DNA from 2 places in the Pseudoxanthomonas indica genome. Region 1 is predicted to be linked to the other one. Evidence: predicted binding sites of a transcription regulator. Region 1 holds the regulator's gene; the other holds the start of a gene.
The links. Region 1 encodes HrcA, which represses chaperone genes, less so after heat shock. Its sites were predicted from a motif close to TTNGCACTCNNNNNNNNNGAGTGCNAA; they were not measured.
Positions count from the first base shown of each region.

Region 2: rpoH (RNA polymerase sigma factor RpoH) is a predicted target of HrcA. The motif match lies at 13,259-13,285, and genes of this name have one in related genera.

Region 1 covers NZ_FUZV01000002.1:1,528,197-1,543,178, forward strand. Annotated here, with positions in the region: gene fur (ferric iron uptake transcriptional regulator) at 1-174, shown strand, start outside; gene recN (DNA repair protein RecN) at 265-1,932, opposite strand; gene hrcA (heat-inducible transcriptional repressor HrcA) at 2,064-3,119, shown strand; gene grpE (nucleotide exchange factor GrpE) at 3,161-3,679, shown strand; gene dnaK (molecular chaperone DnaK) at 3,800-5,722, shown strand; gene dnaJ (molecular chaperone DnaJ) at 5,860-6,978, shown strand; gene B5X78_RS17820 (acyltransferase family protein) at 7,023-8,189, opposite strand; gene B5X78_RS17825 (prephenate dehydrogenase) at 8,307-9,422, shown strand; gene B5X78_RS17830 (MOSC domain-containing protein) at 9,419-10,132, shown strand; gene dapB (4-hydroxy-tetrahydrodipicolinate reductase) at 10,142-10,861, shown strand; gene carA (glutamine-hydrolyzing carbamoyl-phosphate synthase small subunit) at 11,069-12,193, shown strand; gene B5X78_RS17845 (hypothetical protein) at 12,193-12,831, shown strand; gene carB (carbamoyl-phosphate synthase large subunit) at 12,919-14,982, shown strand, end outside.
Region 2 covers NZ_FUZV01000001.1:1,749,341-1,764,322, forward strand. Annotated here, with positions in the region: gene B5X78_RS08145 (hypothetical protein) at 1-237, shown strand, start outside; gene B5X78_RS08150 (SDR family oxidoreductase) at 225-1,001, opposite strand; gene B5X78_RS08155 (hypothetical protein) at 1,076-1,345, shown strand; gene sppA (signal peptide peptidase SppA) at 1,441-3,348, opposite strand; gene B5X78_RS08165 (MATE family efflux transporter) at 3,412-4,797, opposite strand; gene B5X78_RS08170 (DUF3667 domain-containing protein) at 4,898-6,127, shown strand; gene B5X78_RS08175 (DUF3106 domain-containing protein) at 6,135-6,752, opposite strand; gene B5X78_RS08180 (hypothetical protein) at 6,736-7,731, opposite strand; gene B5X78_RS08185 (primosomal protein N') at 8,181-10,379, shown strand; gene B5X78_RS08190 (NAD(P)/FAD-dependent oxidoreductase) at 10,501-11,769, shown strand; gene B5X78_RS08195 (DUF1203 domain-containing protein) at 11,745-12,230, opposite strand; gene rpoH (RNA polymerase sigma factor RpoH) at 12,370-13,248, opposite strand; gene B5X78_RS08205 (dipeptidase) at 13,351-14,601, opposite strand; rRNA gene rrf (5S ribosomal RNA) at 14,698-14,812, opposite strand; rRNA gene B5X78_RS08215 (23S ribosomal RNA) at 14,938-14,982, opposite strand, start outside.

The DNA of each region.
Region 1 (14,982 bases):
GTCTACGAACTCGATCGCGGCGGCCATCACGACCACATGGTCGACGTCGACACCGGCAAGATCATCGAGTTCGAAAGCCTCGAGATCGAAAAGCTGCAGCGCGAAATCGCCGCCAAGCACGGCTACATCCTGGAAGAGCATTCGCTGGTGTTGTACGTGCGCAAGAAGCGCTAGAAGCAACAGCGAAAAGCGCCCCCATCCCAGCCTTTCCCCGCAAGCGGGGGGAAGGGGCCCATAAACCGTTGCAAGCGGTCAAGTGGGTTGTCAGATCACGTCGGCCAGCAGCCGCTTGGCCGCCGCGTGCGCTTCCTTGCTCACTTCCACGCCGCCGAGCATGCGCGCCAGTTCTTCCTGGCGTTGCTTGGCCGACAGCAGTTCGACCGCACTCTGGGTCATGCCGTCCACCGGCGCCTTGCTGACGCGGTAGTGGGCGTGGCCCTGGGCCGCGACCTGGGGCAGGTGGGTCACGCACAGCACCTGGCGCTGGTTGCCGAGTGCCCGCAGTTTCTTGCCGACAATGTCGGCCACCGCGCCGCCGATGCCGGAATCCACTTCGTCGAAGATCATGGTTGGTACGGCGTCCACGCCCAGCGCCGCCACTTCGATGGCCAGCGAAACGCGCGACAGCTCACCACCCGAGGCGACCTTGCGCAGGGGACGCGGCGGCTGTCCGGCATTGGCCGCCACCAGGAATTCCACCCGCTCGGCGCCGCCGGCATCCGGTCGATCCGCCTCGTGCGGTTCCAGGCTGATCTCGAAACGACCGCCGCCCATGCCCAGTTCGGCAATCAGGGCGGTGGTGGCTTTGCCCAGCTCCTTGGCGGCGCGTTGACGGCTGCGGCTCAGGCGGGCGGCGGCGTCCTTCCACTGCTGGCGGGCGTCGTCAATCAAGCCATTGAGCACCAGCAGCCGCTCGCCGGCACCGCGCAGGCCTTCCAGTTCCTCGCCCATCGCTGCGCGCACGCGCGCCAGGTCATCCGGGCTGGTGCGGTGTTTGCGTGACAGATCGTGGATGCGGCTCAGCTTGTGCTCCAGCGCTTCGAACTGTTCGGGATCGGCGTCCAGGTCTTCGCGCAACTGGCTGAGCAGCGCCAACGCTTCATCCAGCTGGATATGGGCGCTCTCGAGCAGGCCATCGACCTCGCCCAGGCGCGGTTCCAGGCTCAGCATGCGTGCCAGCTCGGCGCGGGTCTGCTGCAGTTGGCGGCCCAGCGCCTGGCCTTCGTCATCGCCCAGGCGGGCCAGGGCGGTGTCGCAGGCCTGGATCAAGCCGGCCGCGTTGGCGTGGCGGCGGTGGGCGGCGTTGAGTTGCTCGATTGCCGTCGGCGCCAGATCTTCGCGCTCCAGCTCGGCCAACTGGTGTGCCAGGTAGTTCAGGCGATCCGAGACGTCGCCTTGCCGCGACAACTGCTCGCGCTCGGCCAGCAGCGCCGACCACTGCGCTGCGGCCATGGCCACCGTCTCGCGTTCCTTGCCATTGCGCGCGTAACCATCGAGCAGCTCGCGCTGGCTGGCCTTGTCCATCAGCGCCTGATGTTCGTGCTGCCCGTGAATCTCGACCAGACGGCCGGCCAGTTCGCCCAGTTGCCCCAGGGTCACGCTGCGGCCATTGATCCAGGCACGCGAGCCGCCATCGGCGCGGATGACCCGGCGCAACTGGCAGGCGCCGTCGTCGTCCAGCTCGTTCTCACCCAGCCAGGTTTGCGCCGGGGTATTGCCGGCCAGCGCAAACTCGGCCGACAGCTCGGCGCGCTCGGCGCCGTGGCGGACCACGCCGCTGTCGGCGCGCAGGCCGGACAGGAAGCCCAGCGCATCCACCAGCAACGACTTGCCGGCGCCGGTTTCACCGGAAATGACGGTCATGCCTTCGCCGAATTCCAGCTCGGTGGCGCGGACGACGGCGAAATCCTTGATCGAGAGATGTCTGAGCATGGGCCTATTGTATGCGGGGCCATGACCCCTTCATGGCGCGCGCAGTCTGTGGCCGTCCGGTCGCAGCCGTCGAGACCCATGGCCGGGTCCACCCTTGCGATGGCGCGGCCCAGCCGGTATCTATGCGCAGGATGATGTCCTCTTCCGCCGACGCTCCGCTGGACCCGCGTGCCCGTCAATTGCTGCGCACGCTGATCTCGCGCTACATCCACGACGGTGAGCCGGTGGGTTCGCAGACCCTGGCCAAGTACGCCGGGCTGGATGTCAGCGCCGCGACCATCCGGAACATCCTGGCCGAGCTGGAAGAAGTGGGCCTGCTGAGTTCGCCGCACACTTCGGCCGGGCGCATTCCCACCGCGCAGGGCTATCGGGTGTTTGTCGACAGCCTGGTGCAGGTGCAATCGCTGGGCGAACCCGAGATCAGCCGGCTGCGCCACGAGCTGCCCGCCGGCGCGGGCACCCAGGCGCTGCTCGGCAATGCCTCGGAACTGCTGTCGGCGATGACCCATTTCGTCGGCGTGGTCAGTGCGCCCAAACGGGAGCAGTTCGCCTTCCGCTATATCGACTTCGTGCCTCTGGATGGGCGGCGGGTGATGGCGATCCTGGTGTTTGCCGACAATGACGTGCAGAACCGGGTCATCGAGCCGCGCCGGGTCTATGACCGCTCCGAACTGGAAAAGATCGCCAACTTCCTCAATACCCACTTTGCCGGGCGGCCCGTGTCCGAGATTCGCGCCACCCTGCTGCGCGACCTGCGCCAGGCGCGCGCGGAGATGGAAGGGCTGCTGGCGCAGGCGGTGGATCTGGCCGAACAGGCGCTGGCCCCTCCCGGCGACGACGTGGTGCTGGCCGGGCAGACGCGGCTGATGAGCGTGCATGACCTGTCGGATCTGGAACGCCTGCGCGAGTTGTTCGAGGCGTTCGCCCGCAAGCGCGAAATCCTGCAGTTGCTGGAGCGCACCCTGCGCGCGCCCGGCGTCCGCATCTTCATTGGTGAAGACACCGGCCTGGCCCGCCACGACAGCGTCTCGGTGGTCACGGCGCCGTACATGGCCGGGGGCCACGTGCTGGGCGTGCTGGGGGTGATTGGCCCCACCCGCATGGCCTATGACCGGGTCATCCCGGTGGTGCAGGCCGCCGCCGATGCGTTGGGCGCCGCCTTGAATCCGGACAGCCCGACCCAATAAGTGGGCTTTGCGCGGCCGGATCAGCCGCGACGGGACCTCAAATGAACCAGAACGAACACGACCTCGACCCGGGCCAGACGCCCGACCAGCCGGCTGCCGACAGCCCCCTGCATGCCGAACTGGAGACGCTGCGCAACGAGCTCGACCAGTTGCGTGCGAGCAGCCTGATGGAGCGCGCCGACCTGGAGAACCAGCGCAAGCGCGTGCAACGCGACATCGAGACCGCGCGCAAATTCGCCAACGAACGCCTGCTGGGCGAACTGCTGCCGGTCTTCGACAGCCTGGATGGCGGCCTGGTGGCCGCTGGCCCGGAAGCCGGCCCGCTGCGCGATGGCCTGGAACTGACGTACAAGCAGTTGCTCAAGGTGGCCAACGACAACGGCCTGAGCGTGGTGGATCCGGTCGGCGAAGCCTTCAATCCCGAACATCACCAGGCCATCAGCCAGGCCGACGTGCCCGGCGCGGCGCCCGGCAGCGTGGTGCAGGTGTTCCAGAAGGGCTACCTGCTCAACGACCGCCTGCTGCGTCCGGCCCTGGTGGTCGTGGCGCGCCACGACTGAATCCGGCGGTGGCCAACGCTTGAACCGCGCCGGCCCACCCCCACATCCGAGTCATCCCCGGCCCAGCGCCGGACCTCCATCGACATCAGCAATACAGACTTACTAGGGAGCGACCCCAACATGGGCAAGATCATCGGTATCGACCTGGGCACGACCAATTCGTGCGTGGCGATCATGGAAGGCGGCAAGGCGCGCGTCATCGAGAATTCGGAAGGCGATCGCACCACCCCGTCCATCGTCGCTTACACCAAGGACGGCGAAGTCCTGGTGGGCGCCTCGGCCAAGCGCCAGGCCGTCACCAACCCCAAGAACACCTTCTTCGCGGTGAAGCGCCTGATCGGCCGCAAGTTCACCGACGCCGAAGTGCAGAAGGACATGGACCTGGTGCCGTACGGCATCGTCGCCCATGAGAACGGCGACGCCTGGGTGGCGACCGCCGACGGCAAGAACATGGCGCCGCAGGAAATCTCCGCGCGCGTGCTGGAAAAGATGAAGAAGACGGCCGAAGCCTTCCTCGGCGAGACCGTCACCGAAGCCGTCATCACCGTGCCGGCCTACTTCAACGACAGCCAGCGCCAGGCGACCAAGGACGCCGGCCGCATCGCCGGTCTGGACGTCAAGCGCATCATCAACGAGCCCACCGCGGCTGCACTGGCCTACGGCCTGGACAAGGCTGACGGCGCCGATCGCAAGATCGCCGTGTACGACCTGGGCGGCGGCACCTTCGACGTGTCGATCATCGAGATCGCCAACGTCGACGGCGAGAAGCAGTTCGAAGTGCTGGCCACCAACGGCGACACCTTCCTGGGTGGCGAAGACTTCGACAAGCGCGTCATCGATTACCTCGTCGAGGAATTCCTCAAGGACCAGGGCATCGACCTGCGCAAGGATCCGCTGGCCCTGCAGCGCCTGAAGGACGCCGCCGAGCGCGCCAAGATCGAGCTGTCCAGCTCGCAGCAGACCGAAGTGAACCTGCCGTACGTCACCGCTGACGCGTCCGGTCCCAAGCACCTCAACATCAAGCTGACCCGCGCCAAGCTGGAAGCGCTGGTGGAAGACCTGATCAAGAAGTCGATCGAACCCTGCCGCATTGCCCTGAATGACGCCGGCCTGCGCGCCAGCGAAATCAGCGAAGTGATCCTGGTCGGCGGTCAGACCCGCATGCCCAAGGTCCAGCAGGCCGTGGCCGACTTCTTCGGCAAGGAACCGCGCAAGGACGTCAACCCGGACGAAGCCGTGGCCGTGGGCGCTGCGATCCAGGGTGGCGTGCTGGCCGGCGACGTCAAGGACGTGCTGCTGCTCGACGTCACTCCGTTGAGCCTGGGCATCGAAACCCTGGGCGGCGTGATGACCAAGATCATCGAGAAGAACACCACCATCCCGACCAAGGCCTCGCAAACCTTCTCCACCGCCGAGGACAACCAGTCCGCGGTGACCGTGCATGTGCTGCAGGGCGAGCGCGAACAGGCCCGCTACAACAAGTCGCTGGCGCGCTTTGACCTGGCCGGCATCGACGCCGCCCCGCGCGGCATGCCGCAGGTGGAAGTGTCATTCGACATCGACGCCAACGGCATCCTGCACGTGTCGGCGCGCGACAAGAAGACCGGCAAGGAGCAGAAGGTCGAGATCAAGGCGGGCTCCGGCCTGTCCGAGGACGAGATCGCGCGGATGGTCGCCGATGCCGAAGCGCATCGCGAGGAAGACAAGAAGTTCCATGACCTGGTGCAGGCGCGCAACAAGGCCGACGGCCTGCTGCACGCCACCCGCACCGCCATCACCGAACATGGCAGCAAGGTGCCGGGTGACGTGATTGGCCGGGTGGAATCGGCCATCGCCGATCTGGACACCGCCATGAAAGGCGATGACCAGGCGCAGATCGAAGCCAAGTCCAAAGCGCTGGAAGAAGCCGGCCAGTCGTTGTACGCGGCGGCTTCGGCCGGCGCGCAACCGGGTGCCGATGACGGCGCCGGTGGTGCGGGTTCGAACGCCGGCGACGACGTGGTCGACGCCGAGTTCACCGAAGTCAAGGACGACAAGAAGTAAGCAAGCCGGCATTCGATAGCCGGTGACCGGAACGGGAACTGGAGATCGGCGAGGCAGGCGATTCGTCGCACGTCCGCAGGCTCCGGTTCCCTTTCCATTGGGAGCAATGAAATGTGCAAGGCCCACGTGACCCACCCATGAGCAAACGCGATTACTACGAAGTGCTGGGCGTGCAACGCAATGCCAGTGACGACGACCTGAAAAAGGCCTACCGCCGCTGCGCGATGAAGTTCCATCCGGATCGCAATCCGGGCGACAAGGCGGCCGAAGCCTCGTTCAAGGAGTCCAAGGAAGCCTACGAAGTGCTGTCCGACAGCGCCAAGCGGCGCGCCTATGACGCCCACGGGCATTCGGCGTTCGAGCACGGCATGGGCGGTGGCGGCGGCGCCGGGCCGGACATGGGCGACATCTTCGGTGACATCTTCGGCAACATCTTCGGCGGCGGCGGTGCCCGCGCCGCACGTCGCGGCGCCGATGTCGGCTACGTGATGGAACTGGATCTGGAAGAGGCCGTTGCCGGCGTCGAGAAGCGCATCGAGATTCCCACCCTGGTGGCCTGCGAACCCTGCAACGGCAGTGGCTCGGAGGACGGCCAGATTGAAACCTGCAGCACCTGTGGTGGCCGCGGCAACGTGCGCATGCAGCGCGGCATCTTCGCCATGCAGCAGAGCTGCCCGGCCTGCGGCGGCCGCGGCCAGACCATCAAGAATCCCTGCAAGGAATGCCACGGCGCCGGTCGCGTGGAAGAAGAGAAAGTCCTGTCGGTCAAGATTCCGGCCGGCGTGGACAATGGTGACCGCATCCGCCTGACCGGTGAAGGCGAAGCCGGCCCGCCGGGTACGCCGCCGGGCGATCTGTACGTGGAAGTGCGCGTGCGTGAGCACGACATCTTCCAGCGCGATGGCGACGACCTGCATTGCGAAGTGCCGATCCGCATCTCGCAGGCGGCGCTGGGCGACACCGTGCGCGTGCCTACGCTCAATGGCGATGCGGAAATCCGCATCCCCGCCGAAACCCAGACCGGCAAGCTGTTCCGCCTGCGCGGCAAGGGCGTCAAGTCGGTGCGCAGCCGCAGTGAAGGCGATTTGTATTGCCGGGTGGTGGTGGAGACGCCGGTCAACCTGACCAATGAACAGCGCGAATTGCTGGAGAAGTTCGAAGCCACCTTTGTCGGCGACGAAGCGCGCAAGCATTCGCCCAAGTCGGCCACCTTCCTGGATGGCGTCAAGGGATTCTGGGATCGGATGACGTCGTGATCCAACCGCCAGCCGCGCATTGAAGGCGCGCGGCGAGGAAAGAATCAGGTCGCCTGTCGGGATGCTTCCGGCAGGTGGCCTTTCTTTTGCGCGGGCCGACCATTGAACAGCAGGCGCAGGGTGTCGTAGCGCAGGACCAGCCGCTGATGCAGCAGCCAGGGCAACAGCAATGCCGTCGTCAGTACGAGGCCGAATTTGAGCGCCAGGGGCGCCTGCACCGGTGCCAGCCAAGTGGCCAGCACCACCACGATCAGATGGTGAAACAGATAAATCGAATAGCTGGCATCGGCCAGTTGTCGCCAGCCCGTCCACGGACGCGCCAGCCAGCGCAAGCCCACGGCCAACACCGCACGCACCAGCCACCACACCCATAGCGCGCTGGCGGCGGCGAGGGCCAGCTTGGCGATCAGGCCCTGCGGATCCTCGCCCAACCAGTGGATGCCGGCCGCGGTGGCCAGCGCCAGCGCCGCATCCAACAGGGAAAATGCGCTGAACTCGACCAGCAATCCGGCATCGGACTGCAGCCACGCGCCGCCGGCAAAGAACGGCAGGTAGTAGAGCAGTTCGAGCGGATCAATCACGCCCGCCAGGGTCAGCCGCCCCCAGTCCGGTTGCACGAAGGCGATGGCGCGCGGCACCAGCAAGGCGAGCGTGCCCAGCAGCATCAGCAGCCAGGCGCGCCTGCGTGGCAGCCATCGCGGCGTCGGCGAGAGGCGTTGCAGGGCAGGGGCGAGCAGGGCGGCGGCCGCGCAGTACACCAGCAGGTAGACCAGGAACCACAAATGCCCCAGCCAATGGCCGCTGCGCCAGGCCTGTGCCCAGGTGGCCCAGTGCCACTGCGAGCCCGGCGCCGCCTGCGCCGCCAGCCAGCCGACCTGCAGCAGATTGAAGCTCAGCAGCGTGGCCAGCAGCGGCACGCCGATGCGCCGCGCGCGATCCTGCAGAAACCGCGCGGTCGACCAGCGCTGGAGCAGCAGCATCGAGAAGAAGCCGGAAATCAGGAAGAACGCTGGCATGCGGAACGAATGGATGGCGTCGACCAGGCGATCGAAGAAGACCGTGCCATTGGGATCGCGCACCAGCCAGCGACTGCCGAGCGCATACGGGTCGGCCGCGTGGATTACCACGCCCAGCAACATCAGCAGGCTGCGCAGCGCGTCCATGCCATGCAGGCGGTCTGGCGCCTGTGGCAGTTCCCCCGGGTTGGACATCGGCGACCTCCTTCGCTGTCTGCTCAAACGCAGACTGCTGGCGCCAACGGCCGCAACGTCCACCACGCTACGCACCCACAGCTTCTAGAATGGGGGCTCCCCGCGGAGCCCCCATTCGTGTCCCACCCCGTCATCGGCATCATCGGCAGCGCAGGCGCGTATGGGCGCTGGCTGACCCGCTTCTTCCAGCAGCGCATGGGCCTGACCGTGGTGGGCCAGGATCCTGCCGACCCGGCCAGCCTCAGTCCGCAGGCATTGCTGCAGGCAGCGGACGTACTGGTGTTCTCGGCGCCGATTCGCCACACCGTGGCCATCATCGAGCAGTACGTGACGTTGGCCGGAGGCCGCGAGGCGCGCCAGCTATGGCTGGATGTCACCTCGATCAAGGCCGGGCCCCTGGCCGCCATGGCGCGCTCGGGCGCCGAATTCGCCGGCCTGCATCCGATGACCGCGCCGCCCAAGGCGCCGACCTTGAAGGGCCGGGCCACGGTGATCTGCGAGTTGCGGCTGCAGCACTGGCGCGGCTGGTTCGAGCAGTTGTTGCAGGCGCTGGAAGGCGAGTATGTCCGCGCCAGCCCGGAGCAACATGATCGGGTGATGGCGCTGGTGCAGGCCATGGTCCACGCCAGCCACCTGGCCCAGGCCGGCGTGCTGCGCGAACAGGCCGCACAGGTGGGCGATCTGGCGAGCCTGATGCCGTTCCGCTCGGCGTCGTTCGAGATGGACGCCGCCATCCTCAGCCGCATCCTGTCCCTCAATCCGGCGATTTACGAAGACATCCAGTTCGGCAATCCGCATGCCGGCGACATCCTCGCCGCGCTGGGCGTGCAGCTCGCGCGCATGGCGCAGCTGGTCGGGCAGGGCGACGAAGCCGCCCGCGCCGCGTTCCGGCAGGAGTTCCTGCTCGATAACCGCCAGGCCATTGGCGCCACGGCGCTGGTCGCGGGCAACTATCACTACGAACGCATCGGCTACCTGCTCGCCGACCTGGCCGGCGTGCGCGCCATCAGCGTGCACCTGCCGGAAGACCGACCCGGCTCGTTGCGCGAGTTGCTGCAGATCTTCGAACGCGAGGGCATCAGCCTGTCCTCGATCCATTCCTCGCGCACGCCGGAAGGCGAAGTGCATTTTCGCATCGGCTTCGAGACTGCCCTGGACCCGGAGCGCCTGCAACAGGCCGCACGCGCAATCGACGCCAGTGGCCTGGGCCGCATCCTGGAGATTCCCGCATGAGTCTGGACAATTCCGCCGCCGCCACCGTCATCGACGCGGTGTTGTGCGGCAAGGTGGTGGACTTCACCCGTCCTGGCTCGCGCAGCGCCATTGCCAAACAGCCCGTCAGCGCGGCGGTGGTGGTGGGCAAACTCGGCTTGAGCGGTGACGAGCAGGGCGACCTGCGCGTACATGGCGGTCCGGACAAGGCCGTGCATCACTATCCGCATGATCACTACGCCGGCTGGCGCGCGGATATCGGCGCGCATCCGCTGCTGGAGGCGCCGGGCGCGTTTGGCGAGAACCTCAGTTCGACCGGACTGACCGAGGGCGATGTCTGCCTGGGTGATCGCTTCCGGCTCGGCACGGCGCTGGTCGAGGTCTCGCAGTCACGCCAGCCGTGCTGGAAGTTGTCGGATCGCTTCCAGCGGGTCGACATGGCGCGGCGTGTGCAGGACAGTGGCCGCACGGGCTGGTATTACCGGGTGCTGGAAGAGGGCAGGCTGGAAGTCGGTGATCGCCTGGAGCTGACTGACCGCCCCTATCCGCAGTGGCCGCTGAGCCGGATCATCGAAGTCCTTTATCAGCGCACCCTGGAGCCCGCGGTGCTGGCCGACATCCTGCGCTTGCCACTGGTGCCGTCCTGGCGCTCGCTGTTCGAGCGCCGGCAACAGCACGGCCAGACCGAAAGCTGGAACAAGCGCCTGACTGGCCTGGCCGATTCCCACTAAGATGCGGACATGAACAGCACCCCGATTCGAGTCCTCATCCATGGCGCGTCCGGTCGCATGGGCCAGGCGCTGCTGCGCCTGGCGGCGGAACAACCGCACCACCTGCAGGTGGTCGCGGCGGTGACCCGGCGTGCCCCCGTGCAACGGGTGGTGGAGGGCGTGCCGTATTTCGCCGCCAGTGAACTCAATGGCACGCCCGCGTTCGATGTCGCCATCGATTTCAGCCTGCCCGAAGGTTTCGACCCGGTGCTGGCCCTGTGCCTGCAGCGCAAGGCCGCGCTGGTATCCGGCACCACCGGTCTGGACGAGCAGCAGCAACACGCCTTGCAGGCTGCGGCGCAACAGATTCCTTTGCTGTGGGCGTCCAACTTCAGCCTGGGCGTGGCCGTGCTGGCCGAACTGGTGGAACGCGCCGCCGCCGCGCTGTCGGGCTGGGACTGCGACGTGATCGAATCCCATCACGTACACAAGAAGGATGCCCCTTCGGGTACTGCCATCACCCTGGGCCAAGCAGCCGCGGCGTCGGGCGCCCATCCGCACTACGCCAGCCTGCGTGCCGGCGACATCGTCGGCGAACACCAGGTGCAGTTCACCGGTCTGGGCGAACGCATCGAGCTGATCCACCGTGCAACCAACCGCGACATCTTCGCGCGCGGCGCCCTGCATGCGGCGCAGCGGCTGCATGGGCGTGCGCCGGCGCTGTATCGCGTGCGCGATCTGCTGGATTGAGATTGGTCTGCCCCTGCGCCTACTTTGCTGAATACGGCGGGGCGATGATGTCGGAAATGTGAAAAAGGGTGGCGCGGACGAGGTCGCGCCCGTACAATTCCCGCTCGCCTGCTTACCCATCGCCCCGGACCGGATTGACGCCGTGTTCGCGGTTTCTTGCAACCGCAAGTCGGTGGTGCAGGGTTCCTCCACCCCAAGGCGAACCCCGTGACTGAACCCGCAATTCTCGTACTCGAAGACGGCACCGTATTCGAGGGCGAATCCGTAGGCGCGAACGGCCTGTCCGTCGGCGAAGTGGTGTTCAACACCGCCATGACCGGCTATCAGGAGATCCTGACCGATCCGTCCTACGCCCGTCAGCTGGTCACTCTGACCTATCCCCATATCGGCAACACCGGCTGCACCGACCAGGACGACGAAGCGTCGCAGGTCTGGTCGGCCGGCTTGATCGTGCGCGATGTGCCGCGCCGTCCCAGCAACTGGCGCAGCCAGGTGGCGCTGCCGGAATGGCTGCAGGCACGCGGCATCGTCGCCATCGCCGGCATCGACACCCGCAAGCTGACCCGGATCCTGCGCGACAAGGGCGCGCAGAACGGCGCGCTGATGGCCGGCCCGGATCTGGACGTGGACAAGGCGCTGGAAGCGGCGCGCAAGTTCCCAGGCCTGAAGGGCATGGATCTGGCCAAGGTGGTCTCCACGCAGAAGACCTACACCTGGAGCGATGGCCAGCTGGATCTGGATCGCAACCAGTTTGTCCGCGCCGAACCGCGTTTCAAGGTCGTGGCCTACGACTACGGCGTCAAGGTCAACATCCTGCGCATGCTGGCCGAGCGCGGCTGCGAAGTGATCGTGGTGCCGGCGCAGACGCCGGCCACCGAGGTGCTGGCGATGCAGCCGGATGGCGTGTTCCTGTCCAACGGTCCCGGCGACCCGGCGCCGTGCGACTACGCCATCAGCGCCATCCGCGAATTCATCGACCGCAAGATTCCGACCTTCGGCATCTGCCTGGGCCACCAACTGCTGGCGCTGGCCGCGGGTGCGCAGACGCTGAAGATGGGCCACGGTCATCACGGCGCCAATCATCCGGTGCAGGACCTGGACAGCGGCAAGGTCATGATCACCTCGCAGAACCACGGCTTTGCGGTGGACGAAAGCACGCTGCCGGCCAATGTGCGGGTGATTCACCGCTCGCTGTTCGACGGCACCAACCAGGGCATCGAACTGACTGACGCGCCGGCGTTCTCCTTCCAGGGTCACCCGGAAGCCTCACCCGGCCCGCACGATGTGGCGCCGCTGTTCGATCGCTTCATCCGCAGCATGGAGGCGCGTTGATGTCCTTTCGTCGTGGTCTTGCCGCATTGCTGGCCATCGGCTTGCTGCCGGCCGTCGCGCTGGCGCAGACCGGCAAAACCCAGGCCGATCCGATCGACCTGATGACCGACGCCTTGGTGACCATGTTCCCGGTGGGCGATGTGATGCAGGACGCCGCCGACAAGGATCCGACCTGGCCGTTGCAGGACAAAGCCAGTGCGGTGCCGGCGAACCAATTGATCTGCCTGCGCAACGAACTTTCGCGTGAGGGCTTCCGCCGCAACAAGCGCCTGGAAGTGGTGGAGTACGCGCAGCAGCATGCCGCCAACTTTGCCGATGAAACCCGCAAGGCCCAGGCCGTTGCGCCGGTGATGGCGCGCATGGTGGGCGCCGGTATCGTCGCCGCCAACACCGGCACCGAACTGGACCCGACCTCGGCGCTGAAGAACACGACGGTGGACGAACTGCTGGTGTTCAACGATGTGTTCCGCGATCCCAAGTACCGGGACCTGCGCGAGCTGACCGGCTTTGGCGACATCCTCTCGTTCGAGAACGGCCGCCAGGAAGAAGCCGGCAAGGCCACCGGCGAGAAGATTGTGGTGACGCTGATGCTCAAGGCCATGAAGACCTGCGAAGTCGAACCGAGCGCGCTGATCTGATCCGGTTGTAATGCGTCATGCCGCAGCGCCTGCCGGCGCGCGGCTCCCAGGCTCCGGCCTCACGAAATTTGCGGAAGTAGAACGACCATGCCCAAGCGCAGTGACATCAAGACCATCCTCATCATCGGCGCCGGCCCGATCGTCATCGGCCAGGCCTGCGAGTTCGACTACTCCGGCGCGCAAGCCTGCAAGGCCCTGCGCGAGGAGGGTTACCGGGTGGTGCTGGTCAACAGCAACCCGGCCACCATCATGACCGACCCGGAAATGGCCGACGCGGTCTACATCGAGCCGATCAACTGGCAGACGGTCGAGAAGATCATCGCCAAGGAAAAGCCCGACGCCCTGCTGCCGACCATGGGCGGCCAGACCGCGCTGAACTGCGCGCTGGACCTGGCCGACAACGGCGTGCTGGAAAAGTACAAGGTCGAACTGATTGGCGCCTCGCGCGAAGCCATCCGCATGGCCGAAGACCGCGAACTGTTCCGCGTGGCGATGGGCGAGATTGGCCTGGAATGCCCCAAGGCGGCGGTGGCGCACACGCTGGAGGAAGCGCTGGAAATCCAGACCCGCGTCGGCTATCCCACCATCATCCGTCCCAGCTTCACCCTGGGCGGCAGCGGCGGCGGCATCGCCTACAACCGCGAAGAGCTGATCGACATCGTCAACCGCGGCCTGGAACTGTCGCCGACCACCGAAGTGCTGGTGGAAGAATCGGTGCTGGGCTGGAAGGAATTCGAGATGGAAGTGGTCCGCGACACCGCGGACAACTGCATCATCGTCTGCTCGATCGAGAACCTGGATCCGATGGGCGTGCACACCGGTGACTCGATCACCGTCGCGCCGGCGCAGACCCTGACCGACAAGGAATACCAGCGCCTGCGCGATGCCTCTATCGCGGTGCTGCGCAAGATTGGCGTGGATACCGGCGGCTCCAACGTGCAGTTCGGCATCAACGCGCAGAACGGCCGCGTGGTGGTGATTGAGATGAACCCGCGCGTGTCGCGCTCCTCGGCGCTGGCCTCCAAGGCTACCGGCTTCCCGATCGCCAAGGTCGCGGCCAAGCTGGCAGTGGGCTACACGTTGGACGAACTGAAGAATGAGATCACCGGCGGCAAGACCCCGGCCTCGTTCGAACCGACCATCGATTACGTGGTCACCAAGATTCCGCGCTTCGCCTTCGAGAAGTTCCCGCAGGCCGACGCCCGCCTGACCACCCAGATGAAGTCGGTGGGCGAGGTGATGGCGATGGGCCGCACCTTCCAGGAATCCCTGCAGAAGGCCCTGCGTGGCCTGGAAACCGGCAAGGTCGGCCTCGATCCCACCGGCCTGGATCTGGCCAGCGAAGATGGCCTGGCCGAACTGCGCCGCGAAATGAAGGCGCCGGGTCCGGAGCGTCTGTTCTACGTGGCCGATGCATTCCGCGCCGGCATGAGCGTGGAGCAGGTGCACGCGCTGTCGTTCATCGATCCCTGGTTCCTGGATCAAATCGAGGAAATCATCGCCGACGAAAAGCAGCTGACCGCCGATGGCCTGGCCTCGCTCGACAAGACCCGCCTGCGCCGGCTCAAGCGCATGGGTTTCTCCGATGCGCGTCTGGCCCAGCTGGCCGGCACCGATGAAGCCGCCGTGCGCGTGCTGCGCAAGGCGTTGGGGGTCAAGCCGGTGTACAAGCGCGTGGACTCGTGCGCGGCCGAATTCGCCACCGACACCGCCTACCTGTACTCGACTTACGAGGACGAGTGCGAAGCCAACCCGACATCGCGCGACAAAATCATGATCCTCGGCGGCGGCCCCAACCGCATCGGCCAGGGCATCGAGTTCGACTACTGCTGCGTGCATGCCGCGCTCGCCCTGCGCGAGGACGGCTATGAAACCATCATGGTCAACTGCAATCCGGAAACCGTGTCGACCGATTACGACACCTCCGATCGCCTGTACTTCGAGCCGCTGACGCTGGAAGACGTGCTGGCCATCGTCGAGCTGGAACAGCCCAAGGGCGTGATCGTGCAGTACGGCGGGCAGACCCCGCTCAAGCTGGCGCGTGCGCTGGAAGCCAACGGCGTGCCGGTGATCGGCACCAGCCCGGACAGCATCGACCTGGCCGAAGACCGCGAGCGCTTCCAGCAGCTGGTCGACAAGCTGGGCCTGAAG
Region 2 (14,982 bases), on a different contig from region 1:
ATCAACCAGGCGATGCCGGCCAGCCTGCCGGTGCGCGATGCGGTGCGGCAAACGCAGACCCGCATCCTGATCCAGAACGAACGCAACAATGCGCAGATCCGCCTGGCCGATGCCAATGGCCGCGATCGCATCCGCATGCAGGTGGATGCCGCCGGTGAACCTCGCTTCGAGATCCTCGACGATCAAGGCAAGGTGGTGTTCCAGGCGCCGGACCACGCAGCGGCTCAGAAGCCGTAGCGCAGGAAGCCTCCGTCCACGGCGATGCATTCGCCGGTGATGTAGCTGGCGGCGGGAAGGCAAAGGAAGCCGACCGCCGCCGCAACTTCTTCCGGCTCGCCGATGCGCCGCATCGGCGTACGCGCGATCACTTCATCGTAGTAGTCCGGATCGGCCAGCGGCGCCGAGGTGCGACGTGTGCGGATATACCACGGCGCGACCGAGTTGACCCGTACGCCATCTTCGGCCCATTCCACCGCCAGGTTGCGGGTCAGCTGGTGCAGTGCCGCCTTGGTCATGCCATAGGGCGCACCGCTGCGCACGGCAGTTATTCCCGACACGCTGCCCACGTTGACGATGGCAGAACTGGCATGGCGCGTCAGCAGCGGATGCGCATAGCGCGAAAGCTCGAACGCCGAGAACAGGTTGGTCTCGAAAATGCCGCGCCATTCGTCTTCGCTGTACTCGATGGCAGCGCGCGTGACATTGCCGCCGGCGTTGTTGATCAGCAGGTTCAAGCCGTCGGCATGATCTTCGGCCCAGTCGAGGATGGCGCGACGATCCTCGTCGTCAGCCACGTCCGCCGCCAGCACGGCAATCGTGCGGTCGGAGAATTCCTCCATCAGTTCTTCGCGTGCGGCGTCGAGCAGATCGGCATCGCGCGCCACCAGCAGCGTGTCGGCCCCCAGGCCCAGCAGTTCGCGTGCAATGGCCAGGCCAATGCCGGCGCTCGCACCGGTGATCAGGGCAATCTGGCCATCCAGTCGCCAGCGATGTGTCGCCATGCCGCCACTCCCGTTGTCGGACACGTCATTGGAATGGGGGTAGCATAGCCGCTGACGTCCAGGCGGAGTGCCGCATGAAGCCGCAACCGAGGTTCCTTGTACCGTTTTTGCTGGTCCTGGCCACGCTGATGCTGGGCGCCTGCCGCCCCACGCCGCCGCCCACGGAACAGCCACCGGAACCCACCGCGCAGTCGGCGCCCGCCGATGCCGCCGGTGACGCCAAGGCAACGCAGATGCGCGATGCCATCCAGGCACCTTTGGACAAGGCGCGCGCCGTGCAGGACGCCACCCAGAAAGCCGCCGATCAACAGCGCGCCGCGATTGATGCGGCCACAACGCAATGAGGCGATTCGCCCAAGTCCGCTGAAAGATCCGCGCACCGGTTCCCGCAAAGAAGAAGGCCTCCGCAAGGAGGCCTTTTCTTGTCAAGCGTCGCTGCTCAGTAACCGCAGAAGCAGTACGCCAATGCCTTCACCGGCGATCCCTGGCGACTCTGGATCGCCTCCTCGACAAAGCGCAGCTGGGTCTCGCCTTCCGGCAGGCGCTTGGCCAGCACGGCTCGCGCCATGTCCGAATCCTTCAGCCACAGTGCGCCCATGCGGGTACTGGCCATGCGACCGAGGAACTGTTCGAACGGCGATGCCGACTGCTCGATGTAACGCACGCGGTAATCGTCAGCCTTGGCGAACTTGGCACGCTTGGCCGCGTCATCGATGGCCGCCTGCATGCCACCCAGTTCGTCGACCAGGCCGCGTTCCCTGGCCTGCGCGCCGCTCCACACGCGGCCGCGTGCGACTTCGTCCACCGCTTCCACCGGCTTCTTGCGCGCCTGCGCTACCTTGCCGGTGAAATCGGCATAGCCCTTGTTGATCACCGACTGGATGATCTGGCCCACCGCCGGATCCAGCGGACGGGTGATGTCGAACGCACCGGCAAAGCGCGTGGTGCCAACGCCGTCGGTATGCACGCCGATCTTTTCCAGCGTGCGCGGCACGGTCGGAATCATCCCGAAGATGCCGATGGAACCGGTGATGGTCGACGGATCGGCGTAGATGCGATCGGCGTTCATCGAAATCCAGTAACCACCGGAGGCGGCCAGGTCGCCCATCGAGACCACGACCGGCTTGCCCGCTGCCTTCAAGGCGGCGACTTCGCGACGGATCTGCTCGGAGGCGAACACGCCGCCACCCGGGGAATCCACGCGCAGCACCACGGCCTTGACGTCATCGTCATCGCGCGCCTCACGCAGCAGCGCGGAAGTGGATTCGCCGCCAACGCGACCGGCCGGCTGTTCGCCGTCGACGATCTCGCCTTCGGCCACCACCACGGCTACTTGCGGGCGCGAGTCCAGGGTCGGCGGACGCTGCGTATCCATATGGGTCAGATAGCCTTCCAGCGACACGGCGCGGAAACCGGTATCGGAATCCTCGTCGGCCACGCCGCGTTCGATCAGCAGGTTCTCCACTTCCTCGCGCGTCTTCAGGCCGTCGACCAGCTTCTGCTGCAGGGCGAAGCGCGCCAGGTCGCCGCCGGCGGCGGCGATGCCTTCGGGCAGCGTGTCGATGCCGGACGCCAACTGCTGCGGCTCCAGCTTGCGGGCGCTGGCCACATCAGCCAGATAGCGCTGCCAGACATCGTTCATCCAGAACAGGTCGGCTTCCTTGGCTTCCTTGGAGGCGGCGTCCAGCACGTACGGCTCCACCGCCGACTTGAACTCGCCGACGCGGAACACGTGCACGTCCACGCCCAGCTTTTCCTGCAGGGCCTGGCGGAAATACTGGCGGTAGCGGCCCAGGCCTTCGAGCAGCAGGCCACCCATCGGATCCAGGTACACCTCGTTGGCCTGCGCGGCCAGCAGGTACTGCAGCTGACCGACGTTTTCGCCGAACGCCACGATCTGCTTGCCGGAAGCGCGGAAGCGCTGCAGCGCCGCGGCCACTTCGCGCAAAGAGGCGTAGCCGGTGGGTTGCAGGCGATCCACGCGCAGCAGCATGCGTTCGATGCGCTTGTCCTTGCTGGCGGCATCAATGCCGCGCACGAGGTCACGCAGCTGGATTTCCTCGGCTTCCTTGTCGTTGATCAGCTTGGCCAGCGCGCGGGTGGCCGGGTCGGAGCTGTATTGCTCGACCAGGCGGCCTTCCGGTGCCACCACCAGGGTGGTGCGATCGAACAGGGGCGCGGCTCCGCCACCGGACTTCATGCCCGCGACCAGCAGCATGACCAGCAGCAGGAAGAACAGGAAGCCGAAGAACAGGATGTTGAGGAACAACTTGCGGGCGAAATTCACCACATTCCACGCGCCAACGAAGAAGCTGGCGACGGGTCCGCGGCGGACAGGCTGATTCATGGTGGCAAAGCTCCGGATACTCGTGAACAGCTTAGCGGTTCGCGGGTGACGGAGGCATGCCCCTTAAGTCACCGTGTCGGCAAGCGGCATGGGCGCCGCCAGCAGGCGGCGGCTGCTGCGGTTGAAACGCCAGCCCAGGCTGATGGCGGCGGCGGTCAGGCCCAGGATCAGGCCCAGCCACATGCCTTGCGGCCCCCAGCCCAGGCCCAGGCCTAGCCCGGCGCCCAGCGGCATGCCCAGGCCCCAGTAGGAGACCATGGCCAGCCACATGGGCACGCGGGTGTCCTTGAGCCCCCGCAGGGCGCCGGCCGAAAGCACCTGGATACCGTCCGGGAACTGGAACGCGGCGGCGAACAGCAGCAGGCTGCCGGCCAGCGTGGCCACCGCCAGATCCTGGGTATAGAGCGACACCACGGCGTCATGGCCGAACAGAAGCACCAGGGCTGACAGCGCCTGCGTGCACAGGACGATGGCGTAGCCGGCGTGGGCGGCGCGGCGGATGCCGAGCGGGTCGCGCGACCCCAGGGCGTGACCCACCCGGACGGTGGTGGCCTCGGCCACACCCATCGGCACCATGAAGCACAGCGCGGACACATTGATGGCGATTTGGTGCGCGGCAGCGGGTATCGCGCCCAAGCGGGCAATCAGCAGCGCGGTGACGATGAACAGGCTGCCTTCCATCAACACGGTGATGCCGATCGGCAGGCCGGTGCGCAGGAGCTGGCCGATCGCGGCGCGCTTGGGCAGCTCGAAGTGACTGAACAAGTGCAGCGGCGCAAAGCGCTTCGAATGCCACAGGTACAGCGCGAAGCAGATCGCCTGCAGCCACATGGTCAACGCCGAGGCGACACCCAGCCCGCCGGCGCCCATTTCCGGAAAGCCGAACTTGCCGAAGGTCAGCACATAGCCAACCGGCCCCAGCACCAGCAGGCCACCGAAGCCAAGCACCATGGTCGGCAGCGTCCAGTGCATGCCTTCGCTCAGATAGCGCATGCAGAAATAGAACGTCAGCGCGGGGACGCCCCAACGGATTGCGTGCAGGAAGTCGGTGGCGCCAGGAATGATCTCGGGTGCGATGCCGAACCACTTCAAACCGTAAGGGGCCACGCTCAGGAACGCGAACATCAACGCGCCCAGCCCCAGCGCCAGCCACAACGCCTGGCGGAACAACGGCGCGATCTCGTCGCGGCGCTTGGCGCCATCGAGTTCGGAGACCGATGCGGTCAGCGAAATCAAGGTACCGATCGGCACCATCATCGGCAGCCACAGCAGGGCCGTGCCCACGGTGACCGAGGCCAGCGTGGCGGTGCCGTGATGTCCGGCGATGACATTGTCGACAAAGCCGATCAGCCCGGTGGATACATGACCCAGGACCAGGGGCAAAGCCAGCTTCGCGGAGGTGCGAACCTCGTCGCCGAAGGTCGGCGAGCGGGGAAGTGAGGACGACATGGGGGGAGACCGCCGGACTACGGTCGCGCGGGCGCGCTGGCACCGGGTCACGGGAGGCCGGTATCTTACCCGCTTGGTCCCGGGGAATCACAAACCGCACATGAGCAACGACGTCCTGACGCACGCCGGCCCGCCTGCATGCGAAAACTGCACGGCCCTGCTGCAAGGCCAGTTCTGCCATCAGTGCGGACAGTCCTCGCACAATCCGCTGCGCAATCTGGGCCACGCGATCGAGGAAGTGTTCGAATCGTTCTGGCATCTGGACGGCCGCATCTTCCGCACGCTGCGCGCGTTGTGGTCGCCGGGCCGGTTGGCGAATAGCTATCTGTCAGGACATCGCGCGCCTTACGTGGCGCCGCTGCGCTTGTTCGTGATCCTGAGCGTGTTGACCTTCTTCCTGGCCCAGTACGCAGTGAGTTTTGGCGAGCGCGAGGCCGAGGGCGGCACCGGGAACACCGCCGAAGTCAACGCACGCAATGCGTTCAATGACGCCAAGACCGCCGAAGAAGTGATCCAGGATCGCGATGACGCCATCCGCGGTCTGTGGCAGGGCAAAGCAGCCGTACAAGGCATTCCTGGCGCCGCCACCGGCTTTGATCGCAGTGTGGAGGCCATGCGCAAGCAGGCGCGCGAACGCATCAAGGAGCTGGACCCCAAGCATCCCGAACTGCGCCTGCCGGTGGAGCAGACCGGACCGGTCGAGGACAGCGTCGAGGATGCGCCGTCCGCGCAGGACAAGGTGGCGCCCGAAGCGGCCCAGGCCGACAGCGCGGCCGCCAAGCCCGCGCCCAAGGTGACCGTGGCCGGCCACACCCTGGGCAAGCCTTCGGCGGATTCGGGATTCTTCCAGCGTTGGCTGGACAAGAAAGGCCAGCGTGCGTCAGACAACTGGGAGCGCTTCCAGAAAGATCCCGAACTGATGAAGCACGCGATCATGGGTGCGATTCCCACGGCGCTGTTCTTCCTGGTGCCGATTTTCGCGATTTTCCTGAAGCTGGCCTACATCGAAACCCACCGCAGCTATCTGGAACACCTGGTGGTGGCGCTCTACAGCCACGCCTGGTTGTGCCTGGCGCTGCTGACCTTGTGCGTGCTGGTGATGCTGGACAACTGGATTTCGCCGTACGCCGCGTGGGTGGGCGTGGTCATCGGTGTGATCGAATTCGTGATCTGGTGGTGGATGCCGATCTATCTGCTGATCATGCAGAAGCGCGTCTACGCGCAAGCCTGGTGGCTGACCGTGTTGAAGTACCTGATCATCGGTACGGTCTACCTGGTGCTGGTCGCGTTCGCTGCCGCCTTCGTGGGGATCAGCAGCTTCATCAACTGACCGTGGTTCACTGGTTGCGGCGGTGCTGCAACCAGGCGGCGCGTTGAGTGGCTGGCTGCTTCAACCATTCACGCCGGAAGCCGTCCCGTGACTGCGGGGGTATGCGCTGCGCCAGTGCGGCCAGATCATCGCGTTGCGCGGGATCGGTCTGCTTGAGCGCAATCAACACGTCAGCCCGCTGCCCCGGCGGCACGAAGGCGAACAGTGGCTGCAGGCGCGGCCAGTCCGCGCCCAAGGCCGGACCCAAGCGCCACCCTTGTTGCTGCATGGCGTCCTGATGCTCGAAGACCACGCGCAAGCGCGTCTGCTCGGTGGCGGGCAACAAGGCGAACTCGCGGGCGCTCTGACGCAGGCGGGCGCGCTCGGTCTCCTGCAGGGCCAACCACGCCTGGTAACGGCTGCGCTGATCGTCGCGCTGCCCGAGTGGCAGGGCATCCCATGCTTGCAGGCGCGTCTGCAACGCATGCTGCTGGCCGGTGGGGATCGCCTGCCAGGCGCGCAGATGCGTATCGACAGTGGCTTGCATGGACGCTGCCATCGGCTGCGCGCTGCCCGCGCCGAGCCCGGCCAGCAGCAGCGGCAACAACCACAGGCGCCGCGTTGACGCGTCAGAAGGTCGTGTCACGGCCTTCCTCTTGTTGTGGCACATCCGCGCGTGGTGGCGTCTCGGCCTGGGCCTGTCCTTCGATTTGCGCGCCTGCGGCGTACCAGGCCAGCAGATCGGCCTGCTGGCTCAGTTCGAATTCGCTGTCGCGCAGCATGGGCAAATCGGGATGGGTGGCCAGGCTTTCTTCCGGCGTCAGCACGCTGGCCGGCGCTTCGGCGGGTGGCAAGTGCTGGGTACGGATGTCCGGGTCTTCAGCCAGGCCCAACCGCGGCTCGGCGGACGGTTCCGGCCCACGCAGTTGCTGTGGCCACCAATCGCGCGGCACGAAGGTCGCCGCCAAGGCCAGGCAGCACACCAGCACCACCAGGACCCAGAGCATGTTCCACCGGCGCGATGGCTTGCCGGCGGCGGCAGGCATTTCATTGCGCGGCAGGGAAACCGTTGCGGCAGCACGACGCGGCGCTGTGGCCGGCTGCAAGGCGTGGTCGCGCAGCCGGGCCAGCCGCGCCATGCGCTCCTGCGAGAGCTCCTTCATCCGCGCTTGGATCGCTTCCGCCAGTTGCCGCCAGGCCTGCGCATCGGCGGCGCCATCGGCATCACGCGGGCAGGCAGCCGCCAACGCGGAGCGGTAATGGATCTGGTCGACCGCCAGCACTTCCAGCGCCTCGTCTTCGGGCAGGCCCGCCGCCAGCCGGGTCAGCAGGACCAAGCGGTCGTGGCCTGCCAGGGTTCCCAGATGCGCCACCTCACCGGACCAGCGACCGGAGGCCGGCTGTCGCAGACTGGTCGCGTTGATCAACCGCTGCCAGAACCGGCGCGGCCAGTCGGCCATCGGCAGCGGAGCGGCCTCGGCCTGGAACTGGTGCATCGCGGTAGCGACCGCCAGGTCGCCCACTTCGGCATCACCTGCCTGGAGTTCGGCAAACAGGGCGGCGCGCCGCTCCACGCCTCGTAGAAAGGCCACCAGGGCAGCGGGAGGGAGTGGCGTTTCAGGCATGTACGAGGGGACTCATCGTGGCTGCATGATAGCCGGCGAGTGTGATTCGCACGTGCTTGACACCGGTTCGAATTCTGCTCTCCCAAGCGGGACAAGGGTTTCGCGGAATTGCGTTGTGCACAGCGGTCACGCGACTGTCATCCACGCTGGGCTGCGGCGGCCTTCCGGCCACATTTCAGATAGGTTTCACATTCAAGCCGCTGTTTTACAAGGCAAAAGTGTCTGTGGCGTTTTTTTAGCCAACTTCCGGACGAGGCCTGAAAATGGCTCTTGTGCGCGTGGAGCAAAGCCGACATGCACAGATTTATCCACAGCTTGTGTGGATAAGCCGGAATCCCTTTGAGTGGCCGGCACTTGCGTGATCTTCGTCAACTTACAGGCAGCTTGATCGCGCAAACCGCGGACGGACCCGGCGTCGGCGACGGGCCGTTTACACTGGCGTACAGATGATTGATTCCACTGTCCTGCGCGTTGCGCTACCCGTGCCTTTGCCGCGCCTGTTCGATTACCTGCCGCCGGCAGACTCGACCGGGCGGCGTGCCGGTGTGCAGGATGTTGGCTGCCGCATCCGGGTTCCGTTCGGCAATCGCGAACTGGTCGGCTGGGTCGCCGAAGTGGGCGCGCCCACCGCCGACGGTCGGCCGGATCTGAAGCAGGCGCTGGCCTGGCTGGACGAAGCACCGTTGCTGGCGGGAGAGTTGCGCGAGTCATTGCTTTGGCTGGCGCGTTATACCCACGCGCCGCTGGGTGAAGTGTTCGCCACCGCCCTGCCGTCCCCACTGCGCCAGGGCGAGCCGCTGCCGCAGGCCCAGCAGAGCTCCGCGTGGCAGCTGAGTGAGGCGGGGGCCACCGGTATCGATCGCTTGCGCCCCGGTAGCCGCCCCCGTCATCTGGCGGAGCTGCTGCGTGCGGGCGCGCTCAGTGAGGACAGCCTGCAAAGCCAGTTGCCCGGTTGGCGGGCCACGATGCGATCGCTGGAGCAGCGGGGGCTGGTGACGCGCCAGGCCAGGCCCTTGGACGAACTGGCCCGCGCTGCGCCCCAGTCCGGGCCGGAGCTCAATCCCGAACAACAAGCGGCGGTGGCGGCCATCTCGGCCAGTCGCGGATTCGCCAGCTTCCTGCTGGACGGTGTTACCGGCAGTGGCAAGACCGAGGTCTACCTGCACGCCATCGCCGCCTGCCTGGAACGCGGCGAGCAGGCGCTGGTGCTGGTGCCGGAGATCGGACTGACTCCGCAGACGCTGGCGCGCTTCCGCAATCGCCTCGGCGTGCCGGTGCACGTGCTGCACTCGGGCTTGAATGACAACGAGCGTGCGCGCACCTGGGCCGCGTGCGCACGTGGCGAGGCGAGCGTCGTCGTCGGTACGCGCTCGGCGGTGTTCACGCCGCTGCCCAAGGCGGGCTTGCTCGTCGTCGACGAAGAACACGACGGCAGCTACAAGCAGCAGGACGGCATCCGCTACCACGCGCGCGACTTTGCGCTGGTGCGCGCCAAGGGACTCGATATCCCGGTGGTGCTGGGCACGGCGACGCCTTCGCTGGAGTCGCTGCACAACGCGCGCAGCGGCCGCTATGGTCACCTGCGCTTGCGCCAACGCGCCGGCAATGCGCGGCCACCCCGCGTGCGCGTGCTGGACGTGCGCAAGCGCCCCCTCGAGGCGGGCTTGTCCCCCGAGTTGCGGCAGGGTATCGCCCAGGCCCTGGAGGCCGGCGGCCAAGTGCTGGTGTTCAAGAACCGCCGCGGCTACGCGCCCATCCTGCTCTGCCACGACTGTGGCTGGAGCGCGCATTGCCATCGCTGCGATTCGCCGATGACTGTCCATGGCGGCGGACACCGCCTTCAATGCCACCACTGCGGCGCCCGCCAGAGCGCGCCGTTGGCCTGCCCGGACTGCGGCGGGCTGGCACTGCAGCCACAAGGCGTGGGTACCGAACGTCTGGAGGAGCATCTGGTTGAAGCCTTCTCGCAGGTGCCCGTCATCCGCATCGATCGCGGCACGACACAGCGACGGGACGGCCTGGCGAAACAGCTGGGAAAGCTGGGCGAGGCACCCGGCATCCTGGTGGGAACACAGATCCTGGCCAAGGGCCACGACCTGCCGCATCTGACCCTGGTGGCAGTGGTGGGCATCGACGAAGGTTTGTTTTCCGCCGACTTTCGCGCCAGCGAACGAATGGCCCAGCAGTTGATCCAGGTAGCCGGGCGCGCCGGGCGCGCGGACAAGCCTGGCGAAGTCTGGCTGCAGACGCATCATCCGACCCACCCCTTGCTGACCACCCTGATTCAGGGCGGCTACCACGCATTTGCCGACAGCGAGCTGGAACAGCGCAGTGCCGCTGGCTTTCCGCCTTTCGCCCACCTGGCGCTTATCCGCGCAGAATCCCAGCACGTGGAGGATGCGCATTCGTTTCTGCAGGCCAGCAAGCGCATATTGCAGGGCGCTGGCGTCGCGGTGGAAGTACAAGGCCCGTTGCCGGCGCCGATGCCGCGACGGGCTGGCTACCATCGGCAGCAGTTGCTGCTGAGCAGCGGCGAACGACGCGGACTGCATCAGCTCCTCGACATTGCCATGCCGGCGCTGTTCGCATTGCCGGAGGCGCGGCGCGTGCGCTGGTCCCTCGACGTGGATCCCATGGATCTGTACTGAAGGCGATGCGCCAGTAGGCGGGCCAACATACCGGACGACGCGGGAAACCGTCGCACCGTATGATGGATGCGCACCGCATCACCATCGCGGATGTGCACCTACTTTGGTCGAGCAGGCGAGCATGAGCGAAGCAAAGCAGCATGTGGTGATTGTGGGAGGCGGCTTCGGTGGCCTGTGGGCGACGCGGGCGTTGGCCGACGCAGACGTGCGAATCACGATGATTGATCGCCACAACCACCACCTGTTTCAACCTCTGCTCTATCAGGTCGCCACGGCCGGGCTGTCAGCGCCTGACATCGCCGCCCCACTGAGGCATATCCTGCGCAGACAGGGCAATGTTGAAGTGCGGCTGGCGGAGGTGGAACGCATCGAACCGCTGGCCCGGCGAGTCCATCTGGGCGATGGCAGCGAGATCGCGTTCGACTTCCTGATCCTCGCCAGCGGCGCGACCCATGCCTATTTCGGCAATGACGCGTGGGCCGCGCACGCACCCGGATTGAAGACGTTGGATGACGCGCTGCATCTGCGTCGGCATCTGCTGCTTGCGTTCGAACGCGCCGAGGCCGATCCCGATCCGGCGGCGCGCGCGGCATGGCTGAACTTCGCCGTGGTGGGCGGTGGCCCCACCGGCGTGGAGCTGGCGGGAACCTTGGCGGAAATCGCACGCCATACGTTGAGGAACGAATTTCGCCATATCGATCCCGGCCAGGCTCGCGTGCGTTTGATCGAAGCGGGTCCGCGCGTATTGGCCTCGTTCCCCGACGACCTGTCGGCACGGGCACGCCGGCAACTGGAACGCCTTGGCGTTGAGGTGAGCACGGGAACGCCCGTGTCCGACATCACCTCAGCAGGTTATCGCCTGGGTGGCGAGTTCGTCGCGGCGCGCACCGTCATCTGGGCTGCGGGCGTGGCCGCCTCACCGTTGGGGCGATGCCTGGGAGCGCCACTGGATCGCGCCGGGCGCGTCCATGTGGAAGCAGACCTGAGCGTGCCGGATCTTCCGCACGTGTTCGTCGTGGGTGACCTGGCCAGCGTGGACAGCGATGGCAAGCCCGTGCCCGGCGTTGCTCCTGCTGCCAAGCAGATGGGGCGGCATGCAGCACGGATGATTCGTGCGCGCCTGAGCAACAGGCCTTCAACCCCCTTTCGCTATCGCGACTTCGGCAACCTGGCGACCATTGGGCGAATGGCGGCCGTGGTGCATTGGCGTCGTCTCAAGCTGTCCGGCCTGCTTGCCTGGTGGTTCTGGTTGGCGGCGCATGTGTTCTTCCTGATTGGATTCCGCAACCGCCTGGTGGTGCTGTTGAACTGGGCATGGGCCTATTGGAGCTACCAGCGCAGTGCCCGGATCATTTTTGGTGGCGCTCAGGACGAAGAGTCGCCTTCGTAGCGATCCACGCGTGCGGCAAAGCAACCGGGCCGGGCGTTGTGGAGATGCAGGTAGGCGGTGGCGGGCTCCAGCAAATGGCGTCGGATGGTGACATCCAGCTTGTCGCCTTCGATCACGTCGGCGCTCCGCATCCATCCTGCTGCATCGTACGCACGCACGGAGATGAGGCGACGGTGGAATGCGACGGGCACCGCATCCGTCAGCGAGGCGGCCTGGGATGCCTGCTCACGCACGTAGATGGGACCGCTGGCGCGATAGGGGCCGGCCACGTCGTGATGGGTGAAAGGCAACAACAGCAAGGCTTCGCCCTCTCTCGCGTCCTCCAGCGAGATGCGGCAAGGAAAGCCGTGGTCGTCATCGGCTCTCACACGACGGATACTGCGCGACTCCAACTCCGGCTCGCTCAATAACCAGTAGTGCGAGAACAATTCGGGTGACAGGCCGGTGATCCGGTAATTCATGCGCGCGCTCCAGGTTGGAGCCACTACTCTTGCGCAGGTGGCAGTCGCGGGCACTCCGGAAATTGCGGCGCCAATCCGGACATCACATAAGCAAAACGGCCCACTGAGGGCCGTTTGCTTTGGTACCGTCGTTGCCGGATCAAGCGGCGAACAACGCCTTCATCTTCTTGAGGGCATTGGCTTCGATCTGGCGGATACGCTCGGCCGAAACACCGTACTCGTCGGCCAATTCCTGCAGCGTGATCTTGCTGTCCGCATCGAGCCAGCGACGCTTGATGATGTCGCGCGAGCGCTGGTCCAGACCGGCCATGCCAGCGCGCAACAATTCCAGCTGGTTGTCCTGGCTGTCCGCACGCTCGTACGCCTGCGAAGGATCCTCGTCGTTGGCAACGAGATAGCTGACCGGTGACGGCGGCGCATGATCGTCGTCATCATCGCTCGAGGCGTCGAAGCCGACGTCACGACCCGACAGACGAGATTCCATCTCCAGGACCTCACGCTCGGAGACGTTCAGATCCTTGGCGACAGCACTCACTTCCTCGGCATTCATCCAGCCCAGGCGGGTCTTGGACTTGCGCAGGTTGAAGAACAACTTGCGCTGCGCCTTGGTGGTGGCGACCTTCACGATGCGCCAGTTCTTGAGGATGAACTCGTGCATCTCCGCGCGAATCCAATGCACGGCAAAGCTGACCAGGCGCACGCCCATTTCGGGGTCGAACCGCTTCACCGCCTTCATCAGGCCTATGTTGCCTTCCTGGATCAGGTCGCCCAGCGGCAAGCCATAGCCGTTGTAACCTCGCGCGACATGGACGACAAAGCGAAGGTGGGAATGCACCAGCTCGCGTGCAGCATCCAAATCTTCCTGATCGCGGAAGCGGCGCGCCAACGCCTGTTCCGCATCGACCGTCAGGACCGGAATCTGGTGCACGGCACCGATGTAGGCCTCGAGCGAGCCGAGCGCGCTGGGAATCGGGAGGTTGTTGGCCACCAGTACGGTGGCTGGGCTGTTCTGGGTCATGGGCGTCATCTTAGCAGTCGGGTGGTATGACTGCTAACGCGGGGAAGAGTTCCCCATCGTTCCAAGACCGGAACGATGGAGCGTTCAGATTTCCGTAACTGATTATTTTTGCTTGGATTTTTCCGCTACCGCCTCGACTTGGGTGAGTACGCGGAGCAGGTTGCCACCCCAAATATCCTGGATGTCGGCCTCACTGTAGCCAGCGGCTAGTAGACGCTCAGTGATGCGCGGCAGGGCGGACACATCCTCAAGTCCATCCACCCCACCGCCGCCATCCCAGTCGGCGCCGATGCCGACATGCTGGGGTCCGGCGACTTTGAGGATGTGGAGCAGGTGACGCATATAATCGTCCAGGTTGGCGCGTGGCACCGGAAACTGCTGGTCGATCTTCGCGCGCTCGCCGAGGTAAGCCTGGATGGCTGCCTCGTCGCGGGAGCTCTCATCACCATACTTTTCGGACAACGCGTCCAAGGCTGCTTCGCGCGCGGGTATCTTGGGAATCGAGATCAGGTAGCCACCGTAGGCATTGACGTGAATAACGCCGCCTTTCTCCGCCAGTCGTTTGATTCGGGCGTCGTCGATATTGCGCGGGTGGTCGAACTCCGCGTCCGCGCTGGTATGCGATAGCACGATCGGCGCCTTCGACAATTCAAGCAACTGGTCGAATACGGCGTCACTGGCGTGGGACGCGTCGAGAATCAAACCCAGTCGATTTGCTTCTGCCACGAGAGCCTTGCCCTTCGGACTCAACCCTTTCCATTCCGGACCTTTGGCGTCTGTGGACGAGTCACCAAAATCGTTGTTCTTGACGTGGGTAATGCCGAGCATGCGCAGGCCCAGGTCGTAGTAAACGCTGACGAGGGAAGGATCGCTGGCCAGGGGCGACGCATTCTCCATGCTGATGAAGGAGACCCGCTTGCCTGCTGCGACGATTCTTTTCGCATCAGCTGCAGTTCGTGCAAGCTCGAACGAAGTGGGATTGGCCGCGAGCATCTCGCGTATTTCGGTGAGGCGAATCAATCCATGATCACGTGCTTCGCGATTGCCTGCGTCGTCCCTGTCGCCTTGTCCGGTGTAAATCACCCAGAAGCCTCCATCCAGGCCTCCTTCCTTCATCCGCGGAAGGTCCACCTGTGACTGGTCACCATCATGATCATGACGATCCAGGATGCTCCATCCAGGTCGCTCGAAATTGGCAGGCGTGTCCAGGTGCGTATCAATGACGAGCGCGGCTTCATGCACCTGCTTCGCTCGCTTCGACACTTCCACGGAGCCAGCCGCGGCCGGCGCTGAAAGGTACAAGGGCATGGACAGTACAGCCAGCATGCCAAGCGCCAGTAGACTTTGCTTCATTCAAGATCCCCAACTTGCGAAGTGAATCCCGATTGTTGGCGATCGGCGCGCAAAGAAAAACCCCCAACCTGCCGGTTGGGGGTTTAGGGGTAAAGCCCCTGGCGATGACCTACTCTTGCATGGCTTAAGCCACACTACCATCGGCGCAGCTGCGTTTCACTTCCGTGTTCGGGATGGGAACGGGTGGGACCACAGCGCTAATTTCACCAGGGAGACGGTTGGAGCGTCGCCATCCGTAATGGATGAGGCGCCTGTCTCACATAGGGTCTTGTGACGTAGCGTGTCTTGGGATTTTCATCTCGACGTTTCGTCGAGTCCAAGGCCACTTGAGGTTATATGGTCAAGCCGCACGGATCATTAGTATCAGTTAGCTCAACGCCT